Desulfurobacterium sp. TC5-1: one gene and its partner. The protein of the gene in region 1 interacts with the protein of each later gene in a pairwise test. Links are inferred from orthologs where the notes say so. Each region holds a gene or a part of one and is shown on either strand. Other genes may lie near its edges. The genes, in order: ftsZ and rlmN.

What was found.
Region 2: the proteins of ftsZ (region 1) and rlmN interact in binary tests that used the Escherichia coli proteins (3 or more experiments, as listed by UniProt). The link is inferred for Desulfurobacterium sp. TC5-1 from one-to-one orthologs.

The regions. Positions count from the first base shown.
Region 1 is NZ_ATXC01000001.1:1,001,701-1,008,447, reverse strand. The notes cover bases 2,662-5,652. They hold ftsZ (cell division protein FtsZ), read right to left. Parts: upstream 4,712-5,652; coding sequence 3,611-4,711; downstream 2,662-3,610. Other genes in these bases: H153_RS0105140 (cell division FtsA domain-containing protein), read right to left, coding at 4,743-5,652; H153_RS0105150 (radical SAM protein), read right to left, coding at 2,662-3,614. In the rest of the region: hisI (phosphoribosyl-AMP cyclohydrolase), read left to right, coding at 1-193; hisE (phosphoribosyl-ATP diphosphatase), read left to right, coding at 190-477; H153_RS0105160 (Nif3-like dinuclear metal center hexameric protein), read left to right, coding at 488-1,285; H153_RS0105155 (hypothetical protein), read left to right, coding at 1,263-1,979; more of H153_RS0105150, read right to left, coding at 1,980-2,661; more of H153_RS0105140, read right to left, coding at 5,653-5,993; H153_RS0105135 (hypothetical protein), read right to left, coding at 5,986-6,699; H153_RS0105130 (D-alanine--D-alanine ligase), read right to left, coding at 6,696-6,747. UniProt on the Escherichia coli protein: Essential cell division protein that forms a contractile ring structure (Z ring) at the future cell division site. The regulation of the ring assembly controls the timing and the location of cell division.
Region 2 is NZ_ATXC01000001.1:506,575-513,152, reverse strand. The notes cover bases 2,336-5,157. They hold rlmN (23S rRNA (adenine(2503)-C(2))-methyltransferase RlmN), read left to right. Parts: upstream 2,336-3,138; coding sequence 3,139-4,176; downstream 4,177-5,157. Other genes in these bases: mtaB (tRNA (N(6)-L-threonylcarbamoyladenosine(37)-C(2))-methylthiotransferase MtaB), read right to left, coding at 4,166-5,157; H153_RS10255 (hypothetical protein), read left to right, coding at 3,024-3,152; H153_RS09815 (HlyD family secretion protein), read right to left, coding at 2,336-2,887. Also shown: H153_RS0102525 (ATP-binding cassette domain-containing protein), read right to left, coding at 1-1,709; more of H153_RS09815, read right to left, coding at 1,706-2,335; more of mtaB, read right to left, coding at 5,158-5,443; H153_RS0102500 (alpha/beta hydrolase), read right to left, coding at 5,483-6,082; H153_RS0102495 (EAL domain-containing protein), read left to right, coding at 6,276-6,578.

The DNA of each region.
Region 1 (6,747 bases):
TTACTTTTCCCGAAGTAGAAATGAGTTGTGGATGAAGGGGAAAACTTCAGGACACGTTCAAAAGGTTAAGAGTGTTCTGATTGATTGCGATGAGGATACGCTCCTTTACATTGTTGAACAGACGGGTGTAGCCTGCCATACAGGAAACTGGAGTTGTTTTTACAGAACGCTTGCAGAGGGAGATGAGAGATGAGATTTTGCGAGGTTTTTGAAAAGCTTTATGAGATTATTGAAGAAAGAAAGAGAACGCTCCCGGAAGGTTCTTATACAGCTTCTCTGTTTAAGAAAGGGGAGGATAGAATTCTTCAAAAGGTAGGTGAAGAGGCGATAGAGGCCATACTTGCGTTTAAATCGGGTAGCAGGAAAGAGATAGTTTATGAAACCTCAGATTTACTCTATCACCTTTTCGTAGCTATGGTTGAAAAGGGTGTAACACTTGATGATGTGGCTGTTGAGCTTGAGAGAAGAATGAAGTAGAGAGGCTGTTATGGCGTCATTTAGAAGAGTCGTTGAATTTTTAAAAACAGTAGTTCCCGAAGGAATGCAGGATTCCTGGGATAACAGCGGTATTCAGATAGGTTTTGAGAAAGAGGTAAACAGGATACTTTTTGCACTATCTATCAGCGATTCTGTTGTTAAAGAGGCAGTGGAAAAAAAGGTGGATATGATTATTACTCATCATCCGGTTACAATTTCCCCTGTTAAATTTATTGATGAAAGCAGTGTTCCAGAAAAGTTTTACCTCACTCTAATAAAAGAAGGTATCCCTGTTTATTCGATGCATACCAATCTTGATGTTTCTCCTTTCGGCCCAACGGCTATTATTGCAGAGAAAATGGGGCTTAAGAATACAATGCCCCTTGTTGTTCAACAGGGTGTACCCCCTTACGGTCTTGTGGGTGAGATTGAGCCAATACCTCAAAAGGAATTGGTGAAGAGGTTATGTAATTTCCTTCCCCTTGATGTTCGTAGGGTTATCAATTATGAGCCGGAAAAGGTTGTCAGGAAAGTTTCTGTCTGCTCCGGAAGTGGCGGTTCTCTTATTGAGAATGCCGCAGCTGTGAGTGAGTTTTATGTTACAGGTGATGTGAAGTATCACGATGCTGAACTTGCAGTTATGTTAGGACTTACCGTTTTTGATGCGGGTCATTTTGGAACGGAAAAGCTTTTTAGTGAAAAAATTATTAAAGCCTTGAAAGAACGATTTCCCGAAATAACTTTCCTCGATGCTGAATCTGAAAAATCGCCGTTTGAGGTGTCCGATGAACGTATCTACCGTTCTTGATAAGCTTTTAGAACTTCAGAATGTTGAAATTGAAATTCTAAGAGAAAGGAATCATTTAAGTCAGTTAAAGAAAAGAAAAAGAGATCTGTTAAAGAAGCAGGAAGAGTTTAGAAAAAGACTTTTTTTGTTAGAAGACAGAATTAACAGAGTCAGGGCAGAGATAGAGGATTTAAAGAATTTTGTCCTTTACAAGCAGGATAGATTAAAGGGGCTTCAAAAACAGAGGGAACATGCTACAAGCAGGAAGAGTTTTAAAGAGATTCTCAGACAGATAGCCAAGACTGAAGATGAGATAATAAGGGCGAATTCGGAACTTGCCAGATTGCAGGTAGAGCTTGATGAGCTTGTTGAAGAGTCAAAGACGGAAAGGAAATTTTTGAAAGAGGCTATTGAAAAGACGGAAGGAGAGTTAAAGGAAACAGAGAGAAGTATTAAAGAGCAGAAAGAGCGGATTTCAGAACTTGAGAATAAGGCTCTTTCTATTAGAGAAACGTTGCCCGATGATGTATGCAGAGAGTATGAAAACCTTAAGGAAAAATACAACGGCCTTGTCTTTTCTGATATATCTTCTGGTGCCTGTGAAGGGTGTGGTATGGCCTATTCATCTGCAGAATTTGCCTCTCTTTTAAGAGAGCTTGAACCCGGAAGGACAAGGTGTCCCTATTGTGGAAGGTTTGTAATAAAGCTTAGGTAATTATTTGCACAGTCCGCACGCTTTGCACCCTTTAAAGCAAACAGGTGAAGGTTCACCTGTGTATATTTTTTGATACTCTTTCCATAGATAGTTTCTCTTTATTCCGCTGTCGACGATTTCCCAGGGGAAGAGTTCGTCCTTTTCTCGTTCTCTCGTGTAAAGGTTGTCAATTTTCAGGTTTAACTCTTTAAGCGCTCTTTTAAAGTTAAGGCTATTCTTTACCGTATTTATTGCTGCTATTCCGATTCTGTCATCGCCCCGAGAAATTACTGCCTGAATAATAGCGTTTCTTGTGTTTTCAAACGTGAATTCAACGTTAGGTATCTTTTTGATCAGTTTTCCTAAGTTTCGTATCTTTTTGTCTATCTGGCTTTTAAGTGGCATTCCAAACCACTGCATTGGCGTAAATGGTTTGGGTATTACGGGGTTTACGCTTAAACTTATCTTTCCTGTTCTTTTCCGTTCTTTCCAGAATTCCATGGCTATCTTTCTGAATTCTGATGTCATTGAGGCTATTGCTTCTATGTCCTCTTCTGTTTCATTTGGAATTCCTATAAGAAAGTAAAGTTTGAGATTTTCAACTCCGTTTTCAAAGAGTTTCCTGCAGAATTTGAAAAATTCCCGGTCTGTCACTTTTTTATTCAGTGCCATTCGCTTTTCTTCTCTTCCAGCTTCTGGCGCAATGGTTACCGTTTTCTGCCGTGATTCTTTTACTATCTTTAACACGTAATCTAAAGTTGAAGAGACTCTCAGGGACGAAAAGGAGGCCTTCATGTTGTATTTTTTTAGGATAGCATAGAGTTTTTCCATTTCTGAGTAATCGGTTACAGCTGTTCCTATCAGTCCAACTCTGTTCGTTATTCTTGATGCTGCAATGATTTCTTTTTCTACGAGTTCTATCTCTTTTTCTCTATATGGAAGTCCCATTGCCTGGGCAACACAGAAGCGACACTTTTCAGGACAGCCTCTGCTTAACTCTATGAGAACCATGTTTTTGAAGGCGGTTTCTTCTGTTATGAAGCAGGAGCATGAGAGGCGTTTTGAATACTCTTTTGACCGGAATATCTTTTTGACGGCGCCTTTAAAGTCCTCTACCCGGTCATTTTTGTACTTGAAAGAGTAGTTTTGAGAAACGATGATGTTGTCAAACTCAGACATGATTCCAATTAATTGTTTTTTATTTTTTTTGCCTGCAAGTTTTCTGAATATATTTTCTATTCTCTCTTCTGCTTCGCCTAAGTATATTATGTCAAATAGTGGCAGGAAGGGAGCGGGATTGTAGAAAACGCCTATACCACCAGCAAAGATTAAGGGTGCTTCTTCTCTTTTTTCTCTGTCCGGTTCTATTTTCCAGTTTGTAAGTGTTTTTATTACGTCAAATAGATGTTCCTCGTATGTTATTGAGAATGCTAAAATGTCAAACTCTTTAAAAGGTTTGTCAAGAAAAAAACTGGTCCTGTGAGAGCCAAATCCAATATCACATGAGATACCGTCGATAGCGTTGAGGTTGGAATAGATGTTGGAAAGGGCAAGGCTTGAAAATCCTGAAAAAGCATCGCCCGGATAGATAAGACAAACCTGCAGGTCTGTCTTTTTGACCTGCAGGTGATTACATAAAGCGTTTAACTCAATCACTCTTCGTCTTTAAGTTGTTCTAAAAGACTTGCTATGTCAATGTTTAAATCTATGATTTCTTCTTCAGGTTCTCTTTTACTTCCAAATGATGTGGAAGTGGTTGCTGCCGTGAATCCTGGTGGGAATGTAGGCCTTCCTTTTTCATCAAATCCGGTTGCTATTACAGTAACCTGTATAGAATCTTCAAGGGATTCATCGAGGGTTACACCAAAGTAGAAGTTTGTATCATCCCTCTTTGCTCTCTCTTTAATAAGTCCTGCAGCAGCGTAAGCTTCGTCAAGTGTAAGATCTGTTCCACCTGTTATGTTTACAAGAATTCTGCTTGCTCCTTCAACTTGAACGTTTTCAAGAAGCGGGTTATCAATTGCCTTTCTTGCAGCTGTAAGTGCTCTGTCTTCTCCACTTGCTTCACCTGTTCCCATCAACGCGTAACCACCGCTGTGCATTACAGCTTTTACGTCTGCAAAGTCAAGGTTTATGAGTCCAGGTCTTGTTATGACTTCTGTTATGCCTTTAACAGCTTGGTAGAGAACGTTGTCTGCAAGTTTAAATGCGTTAAGTATGCTCATATCTTTTGGTGCAACTGTTAAAAGTTTTTGGTTAGGAACAACCATAAGTGTATCAACAAACTCCTTCAGTCTTCTTATGCCCTGCTCTGCGTATTCGTGGCGTTTTCTTCCTTCAAAGTCGAAAGGTCTTGTCACTACGCCAACAGTGAGGATGCCCATGTCTTTTGCTATTTTTGCAACTATTGGCGCTGCACCTGTTCCTGTTCCACCGCCCATTCCTGCGGTGATAAACACCATATCTGCACCTTCAAGGACCTCTCTTATTTTTGGTTCGTCTTCAAGTGCCGCCTGCTCGCCGATTTCAGGCTTTCCACCGGCGCCTAACCCTTTTGTTAACTTCTCACCTATTTGAACTTTTATAGGTATTGGTGATTTTGAAAGAACCTGGGCATCTGTATTAACAACGACGAAATCAACGCCTTCTATACCGTTCTCAAACATTCGTGATACGGCGTTGCCACCACCGCCTCCCACACCTATTACCTTTATAACTGGTCCTAAGAAGCTTTCTTCTGCTATGTCAAACATCTAAAACCTCCACTTTGTGTTCTTGTCATCTCTATATTAGTTGATCAATAAGCCTTTTTACCCAACCAAACACGCCTGCTTCGTGGCTTTTTGGAATTATATCGTCTTTCACTTCGAAGAGTTTTCCTTCCGGTTTTCTTGTTGCAGCTATGTAGTTTATAGCTCCGATGACAGGTGTTAGTGAGAGATCCGTAACGTTGTAATCGGGGCTGCATATCTCTACAGGTGCTTTAAAGATTTTCTTTGTAAGGACATCTATATCCTTAAGTTTGGCCAGTCCTCCGGTGAGATAGATTTTGTTGAGATTAACTACCATTGATGGATCAGTGTTTTCAAGCTCCGTTTTAATGTCTTTTAAAATTTTTCGCAGTCTTATCTGTACGAGAGCCGGAATTACAATTTTTGGAAGCTTGGCCAATTTGCCACCTATAGAAATTGTGATGTATTCGTTTTGAGGAACTTTAAGTGCGTATGCGCTTCCATGTTCAAAAAATAACTTTTCGATTTCCTTCTTGTTAAGTTTCAACTTGCTGATTATGAATTTTATTATGTCGTTTCCACCGTCAGGGATATACTTGTTAAAAACAGGTTTGTCTTCTCTAAAGTAGAAGTATTCAGTGGTACCTGCTCCCATGTATATAAAAAGGTTGTTGTTAAAGTAGATGTTTTCCTTGCCTTTTATTCCGTAAAAGGCTGCAAGGGACTGCAGTATCAGACTATTAAGTTTTATCCCGCAATCTTTTAAGAGTTCTTCTATCGTTCTTTTTGTGTGTTTTGTTACAAGAACGATGAGGGCTTTCATTGCAAGTTCTCTTCCACTATGTCCGACAGGATTTTGGATGCCGGTAAGATTTTCTATTATAAATTCTTGGGGTATTATGTGCATTGTTTCATAATGTTGTTTTACGGGTGGGCCTTTTTTTTCCATAAGTTCCCTTTCTGCTTTGTTTTTGAGATCATTAACATCCTTGAATTGGATTGTTTGAATACCGGGAAAGTTTATCTTTGCCTCTATTTTGTAGCTGAGTGTGTGGGTACCTGAAATGATAACGTAAGCTTCATTTGGCAGTGTGGTAGAGGCTTCTATCTTGAGTTTGTTAAGAACTGCATTAAGGGCATCTTTAACCGATACAACGCTTGAAATGTTTCCACTTTTAATTCCTTTTGAAGGAACAGATGCCATAGCTATTATTTTTTTGTTGCCTTTTCTATCTATAACACCAAGTGTGGCCCTTATGTAGCTTGTTCCTAAATCTATGGTAAGGATTTTTTCTTCAATCATTTTTCCTCCCCTTCTCAATCAGAAGGCCTGAGAATCTTAAATCGTAGTAGCCGGAATATGGCCTGGATAGAATTTTAAACAATTTTTGGAAATTCTGCCAGCTATTTTCACCGTTTCCAAGGAAAACGATTATTTTATGCTGGGGGTAAAGTAATTTTATACCTGTATCTGTCAGTAAAATTTCCGGTTTCTCTTTAATGGGATTTTTAGATGAAATGTATTGAGTTATAAGGGAAATTTCAAGTAAGATATTTTCCGTAACTTTTGGAAATCCTTTAGAGTCCTTTATAAAAAAAGGAGTTTTCCCTTTGTAAAAAAAGGTTTGATTTTGGGAACAGAGTTTTTTATCCTTTCCGAGGATGTAACCATTTTCTCCCACGTTAAAGGCCTCGTTTTTAGAGATGATACATAACTTTACAGGTTCTTCTTCAATATTGATTGTTAAAGTTCCTTTGATAAAAGAGATATCTACCTTTCTTACCCAGGGAAGTGAGCTTATAAAAGAAGTCAAATCTTTTATTTTGTTCTCATCATAGGGAGAATTTATTAATATCTGTCCGGTCAGCATATCTGTTATTTTGCTTCCCCATAGATTTTTGTCAAGTTTTATTCTGACCCTTTCAATTTTCATTGGTGAATAGATGAAGAGGATTAGACCGGAAAGTAGAATTAATATAAAGAAAATTATAAATAGTGGCCTCTTCATCCTTTTAGGATTTCCTCAATCAGTTTTTCAAATGTTATGCCGGCAGCA
Region 2 (6,578 bases), 490 kb from region 1 along the record:
CTTCTTCCATAAAGGACTGCGTTAAAACCACTGCTCACCAGCTTATCAACGTCAATGAAAGGATTTTCCGTCCTTATCTCGTAAAGCTTCCCTACCTTCTTAAGCGTCTCCTTTTTAAGTTCCGAAGGCGTGCCAAAGGCAATCGTTTTTCCTCTGTTCATGAGAAGAATCCTGTCACAATACTCAGCTTCATCCATATAGTGAGTTGTAACTATTATCGTAACGCCTATCTCTCTGGCAAGGAAGCGTATTATTTGCCAGAAAGCATCTCTCTCTGCCGGATCTACACCTGATGTTGGTTCATCAAGAAAGAGAACTGCAGGGCCATGAATCACCGCACACATGAGTGCCAAACGTTGCTTTATTCCCAAAGGAAGATCTTCCACAATCGTATCCCTGTACTTTTCAAGTCCTACAAGAAAAAGAGACTCTTCTATTCTCTTTTTCAAAACATCCGTTGAAAGATTGTATATCTTCCCCCACAAAAAGAGGTTCTCATAAACGGTTAAATCGGCATAAAGGGAAAATTTCTGAGACATATATCCTATCACCGATTTTATCCTCTCTCCCTTCATTCCGGCTATTTCACAGACACCAGAAGTGGGATTGTAAAGCCCCGTCATGACTTTTATAAGCGTCGTTTTTCCTGCTCCATTAGGTCCTAACAATCCAAATATTTCACCCTTTTTTACCGTAAAAGAGACGTTATCAACAGCCGTAAAACTACCGAACTTTTTAACTACATTTTCAACAACTATAGCATCTTCCGGAACGGGAAAATCAACTGAAAAAAACGGTTTAAGACTAACCCTTTTAAGGCCTGTTTTCAAAAGGAAAACATCTTCAACACTCGGTTCAACCTGCTTTACCGTAACATCCAGCCCCTCCAACTCCACAGGGTCTCTTTCAGCAACGAACCTTAAAACGTTTCCTTTAAGTCGCGGAACCTTGTAAAACTTCCAGGCAACTTCATAAGCCTTCTCAACTTCCTTCCCTTCAGCCTCAAAAACGGTCAACCGCTCTTCAAACAATGCCTCCGGCGTGGCAGTGGCAATAATCTTTCCGCTTTTCATTATGGAAAGAACAGTGCTCCTTTCTGCCTCATCAAGGTAAGACGTGGAAATTACGGCGGTTATCCCCTCGTTTTTCACAAAGTTGTAGATAAGTTTCCACAGTTCCCGTCTTGAGACAGGGTCAACACCGGTTGTTGGTTCATCAAGGATGATAATTTCCGGCGTGTGAATAAGGCTGCAACAGATTCCAAGTTTCTGCATCATACCACCTGACAGCTTTCCAGCTTCCCTATCTTTAAATGGTAAAAGTCCTGTCGTCTTTAAGAGAAGCTCCTTTCGCTTTTCCCTGATATCTTCTGGAATATCGTGAAGGTCAGCAAAAAAGTCTATGTTTTCCTCAACAGATAGAGTGTGGTAAAGGTTTAATCCTAAGCCTTGAGGCATAAAAGCTATTTTATCTTTTAACCTTTCAACAACACTTTCCCTTTTTATATCCCTGCCAAACAGCCTGACTTCACCTTCATCATACTCAAGAACACCGGCAATAACTTTCAGCGTTGAAGATTTGCCGGCACCGTCAGGACCAACAAATATGTAAATATCCTGTTTTCTAACTGTGAAAGAGATACCATCAACAGCTAAAGTCTTTCCCTTATTGTAGGTCTTCTTTAAATCCTTAACTTCAACAACATTCATCGTTCAATCTCTATGTATCCGTCAGCAGGCATACCGGGCTTTAGAACATGGCCTGGATTTGACTTCAATTTAAGCTTAACACCAAACACTTCCTTTACCCTTTCTTCTTTTGTCTGGACCTCTTTAGGTGTGAATTCCGCTTTCTGCGCAACGTAACTTACGTACGCAGGAAACTTTCTGTTCGGATAAGCATCAACCTCAACATAAGCTGGCTGTTTCAGGTGTATAAGTCCAACCTGTTTTTCGGGAATAAAACCTTTAAGGTAAAGTTCATCCATGTTGACTATTGAAAAGAGACGAAATCCTGCAGGAACAACTTCACCAACGTTAACGTACTTTACAGTGACAGTTCCATTAACAGGCGCTTTTATCACAGTATCAGATAGGTGGGCTTTTGCCTCCTCAACAACTGCTTCTGCCTGATTCACCCTATCAAGAAAGGCAAGATATTCCTTTTCCTTCGCTCTCACAGTAGCTTCAAGTGCTTTAATCTCATTTTCAAGAGAAGAGATATCGTTATACTTGCTCTTCACAATTTCAATACCGGCTTGAGCTATCTTTACAGCCTTTTCAGCCTTTGCAAGGTTTTCTTTTGCACTCTCAAAGTCTGCCATAGAAACCTTAAAAGCCATCTCAGCCTTATCAAACTCAGAACGGGGAATTATTTTCTTCTCATAGAGTTTTTTGAACCTTTCATAATCAGCTTTAGCCCTTTCATAAACAGCCTTAGCCTTCTTCAACGCCTCTTCAGCTAAAGAAACATCTCTGACTGCAATATCTTTCTTTTCCCGGGCTATTTTAAGCTGGAAATCCAACTGTTTTTTCAGAGATTTCCTCTTATCGATAAGGGCGCTAAGACGTTTTTTGTAAACCTTTACCTCTTCCTCTTTTGCCTGAGCTGCCTTTTCTGCAGCTTTTAGAGCAGCCTCAGCCTGGGCAACCTTTGCAAGAACAGCTTTAGAATCAAGAACCGCAAGCGTCTCACCCTTCTCAACATCATCGCCTTCATGAACAAAAACCCTTGCCACCCTTCCGGGTACTTTTGTTCCAACGTCTATCTCATCTCCTTCTATCCTACCGCTAACGTAAACATTCTTTTCTGCCTTCTGAAAAGGAGAACATGACACTGTAAAAACAACCATCAAAATCAGAAACGGCACAAATCTTTTCAATTTCATATCCCTCTCCATTGAACCGTGATTCACTATTCGTTAAGTATAAAAAATAAAAGCTTCCAAAGTCAACTTCTCAACAAGGTTGACACTACTTTTAAGCCGGAATACATTCCAGTTTAAACGAAATCAGGAGTCTTAAATGGCCTGGATAAGCCTTGGTCTTACCGTTATTATAGGCTTTGCTCTCTTCACATCCACCGCCTGGGGACTTTACAAAACATACAAAATACACCAGGAATACAGGGAGAAAGAGAGTGACCGACATTAAATCCCTTACCTTCCCTGAACTTCAAGAGTTTGTCCTTTCAATTGAATTTAAAAAGTATAGAGCATCTCAAATAGCAAGGTGGCTTTACAAAAAGCTCGCAACCTCATTTGACGAAATGACTGATATATCAAAAGAAGGAAGAGAGCTACTAAAAGAAAAGGCAGAAATTTACAACCTTAAAATTGTCAACAAAGAAGTTTCAAAGGATGGAACGATAAAATACCTTTTTGAATTAAAAGACGGCAACCGCATTGAAACGGTTTTCATTCCTGAGAGAGACTGGAATACTATATGTGTATCCACACAGGTGGGCTGTCCAATAGGATGCAAGTTCTGCTTCACCGCAAAGGATGGTTTCACAAGGAATCTTACCGCTTCAGAAATTGTCGATCAGTATATTTCTGTTCAAAGAGATATCGGGATAGAAAACCGCATATCTAACGTGGTTTTCATGGGAATGGGGGAACCGCTGCTTAACTTTGAAAATGTGAGAAAGAGTATTCAAATACTCACAGACGACAGAATGGTTGGCCTTTCAACGAGAAAAATAACCGTTTCAACCTGCGGAATTATTCCGGGAATAAGAAAAATGGCAAAAGAGCTTCCAAAAGTTAAACTTGCCCTCTCCCTCCATGCAACAGACGAAAAGACAAGAGAAAACCTAATACCGTTGAACAAGAAGTATTCTATAAAAGAGATAATGAAAGAACTGAGGAAGTATCCTGCCGATAACGTTAGGAGAATAATGATCGAATACCTGATGCTTGAAGGTGTAAACGACTCTTTAAAAGATGCTGAAAGGCTTGCAAACCTTGTTAGAGGAATCCCCGTCAAGATAAACCTCATTCCTTTCAACCCGTACCCGGGCTCACCATTTAAAACACCACCAAGGGAAAAGATTGAAGCCTTTCAGAAAGTACTGTGGAACAGAGGAATCGCCACATTTATAAGAGATTCAAGAGGTCAGGATATATCAGCCGCATGCGGAATGTTAAGAGGAAAAGAAAAAAAGGTTACGCAATAACGCCAATGTTATCCTCTCTTTTTCTTCCAACATCTTCAAGCACCACATCAACAAACTTAGAAGATGGTCTTCTGTCAACCTCTATCTGAATGTAATTCCCCGTAAGAACAACATTTTTATCAGACCTGTTTAGAGAAACGGCCCTTAACTTTTTTCCGACAAAACTTTTGCGAAACTGCAAACTTTTCTCTTCACTTAAAGCTATAAGCTCCTTTGATCGCCTCTTTTTCTCAACTGGTGGAACATCATTCTTCATAAGAGCTGCCTTCGTTCCCTCCCTTGGCGAGTAAGAAAAGACGTGAAGATACCCAAAAGGCAGGTCTTCTATAAACTTCTTCATATTCTGAAAGTCTTCTTCTGTTTCACCTGGAAAACCGACCATAACATCCGTTCCAATACAGACATCCCTTTTAAGATTAACTAACTTCTCAATCAACGCTCCGTAGTAAGAAGTCGTGTACTTTCTACCCATTTTCTCTAAAATCCTGTCACTTCCACTCTGAAGTGGAATGTGAAAGTGAGGAGCCACCTTGTCACTACCTGTAAGAACCTCCAAAAGCTTATCCGAAAATTCCTGAGGTTCTATAGAACTCAACCTTATCCAGAAGTCACCGGGAATCTGGACAAGCTTTTCGAGAAGATCAGCAAGCGTTACATCGCCAAGCTCTCTCCCGTAAGCTCCAAGATGCGTACCTGTCAAAACTATCTCTGAATATCCAGCATCTGTTAGCATCTTCACGTGATCAATGACTTTTTCAGGTCTTTCACTGAGCATCCTTCCACGGGCTTTAGGAATTATGCAGTAAGAACAGAACGATTCACAACCCTGCTGAATCTTGAGAAAAGCACGGCTTTTCCTACCGTAATCAAGGTTCATTAATGGTTGAAATTTATTAACGTTCCATACACCCCTTACAAAAACACCCTTTTCACCTCTTTCAACTATGCCAATTAAGTTAAATTTCTCAACATTTCCCGTAACTATGTCAACCTCTTTCATCCTGGCAACAGCTTCCGGATAAACTTCACTGTAACAACCGGTAACGACTACCGTTGCTTCAGGATTTCTATTCTTAGCCTTTCTAATAGCCTTCCTCGACTTCGCATCGGCAGATACGGTAACGGTGCAGGTATTTATCACATAGATATCAGCAACATCATTAAAGGAAACAATCGTATAGCCTGCTTTCCTGAAAGCTTCCTCTATAAAAGCGGTTTCGTGAAAGTTCATCTTACAACCTAACGTGTAAAAAGCAACTTTTTTCATTTCTGCTCCAGTGCAAAAGTTTCAAAAAAAATTTATACTTTAAAAGAGAAAGTGAGATTTTAATGGATGAATTTCAAGATTAGATGAAGGAAGAAGAGAAAAAAAGCTAAAAGCACCTTCAGGTTTCGTTATCTCATCTTTCAAACCTACAACTATCTCCGTTTTAACAGATAAATCAGGAAGAATTGCCCTCAGATCTGTCTTCATATAACTTTCAAGCACGGCGACTGCTTTTTCCCTTTCAGGCAACGGATAATCACCCTTAAAACCACACTCTTTTCTGAACCAGTTAACAGTACCTTCGAAATCTCTTCTTAAACGTTTCAGAAACCGTACACAGACAACCTGTGGTTGAGAGAGACCGCAAAATAACGGAGTTGGTGAATAGAGAATTAACCTTTCTATTTTTCCTGGAAAAAAGGCAGCTATCAGCGTAGCAATGGAAGCACCTATTGACCATCCAACCAAAATAGAACCTTTATGCATCCGTTCACCTAAAATTTTAGCCAGTTCAAAGATGTCAGTAATTTCAAAATCTGAATCTCCATGCCCTGGAAGTTCGAAATGAATGCCGTTCGAAAAAGGTGTATTTAACCAGATGTTCCCGTCAAATGACCATCCATGAACGGTATAAACCATTTTTGTCTCCTTAACGTTGAAATTCAACAAATTATACATAAACCGTTAATTTCAAAAACATCGCTCTATTTGAAAATTAGTGTTCTTTTATGGCAATACCAGCATAAAAACCACAGTAAATACGATTATTAAAAATATAATTTCTTTTATCATCTTTTGTATAATAAACTAAAACTTAATGACCGAGGGGAAAATGGAAAAAGGCCTTTTCTCTGTGTGGGAAAAATTAAAAAAGCCCGTATTAATACTAAAAAATGATGGAGAGATAGCCTACTGCAATTCTGCCCTAAAATCATTATTCAATAAGAACCAACTCAAAAAAGCAAAACACTGCTACAATCTGATATTTGGCTCAAATCATTCCTGCTTCGAGGAAAAAAGATTAATATGTCCTGTAAAACTTCTAATGAAAGAGCACAGAGATTCCTGTACGGTCCTCAGAACGATAAAAGTGCATGACAAAGATAGAGATTACCTCATAGAATGTTTCAGGGAA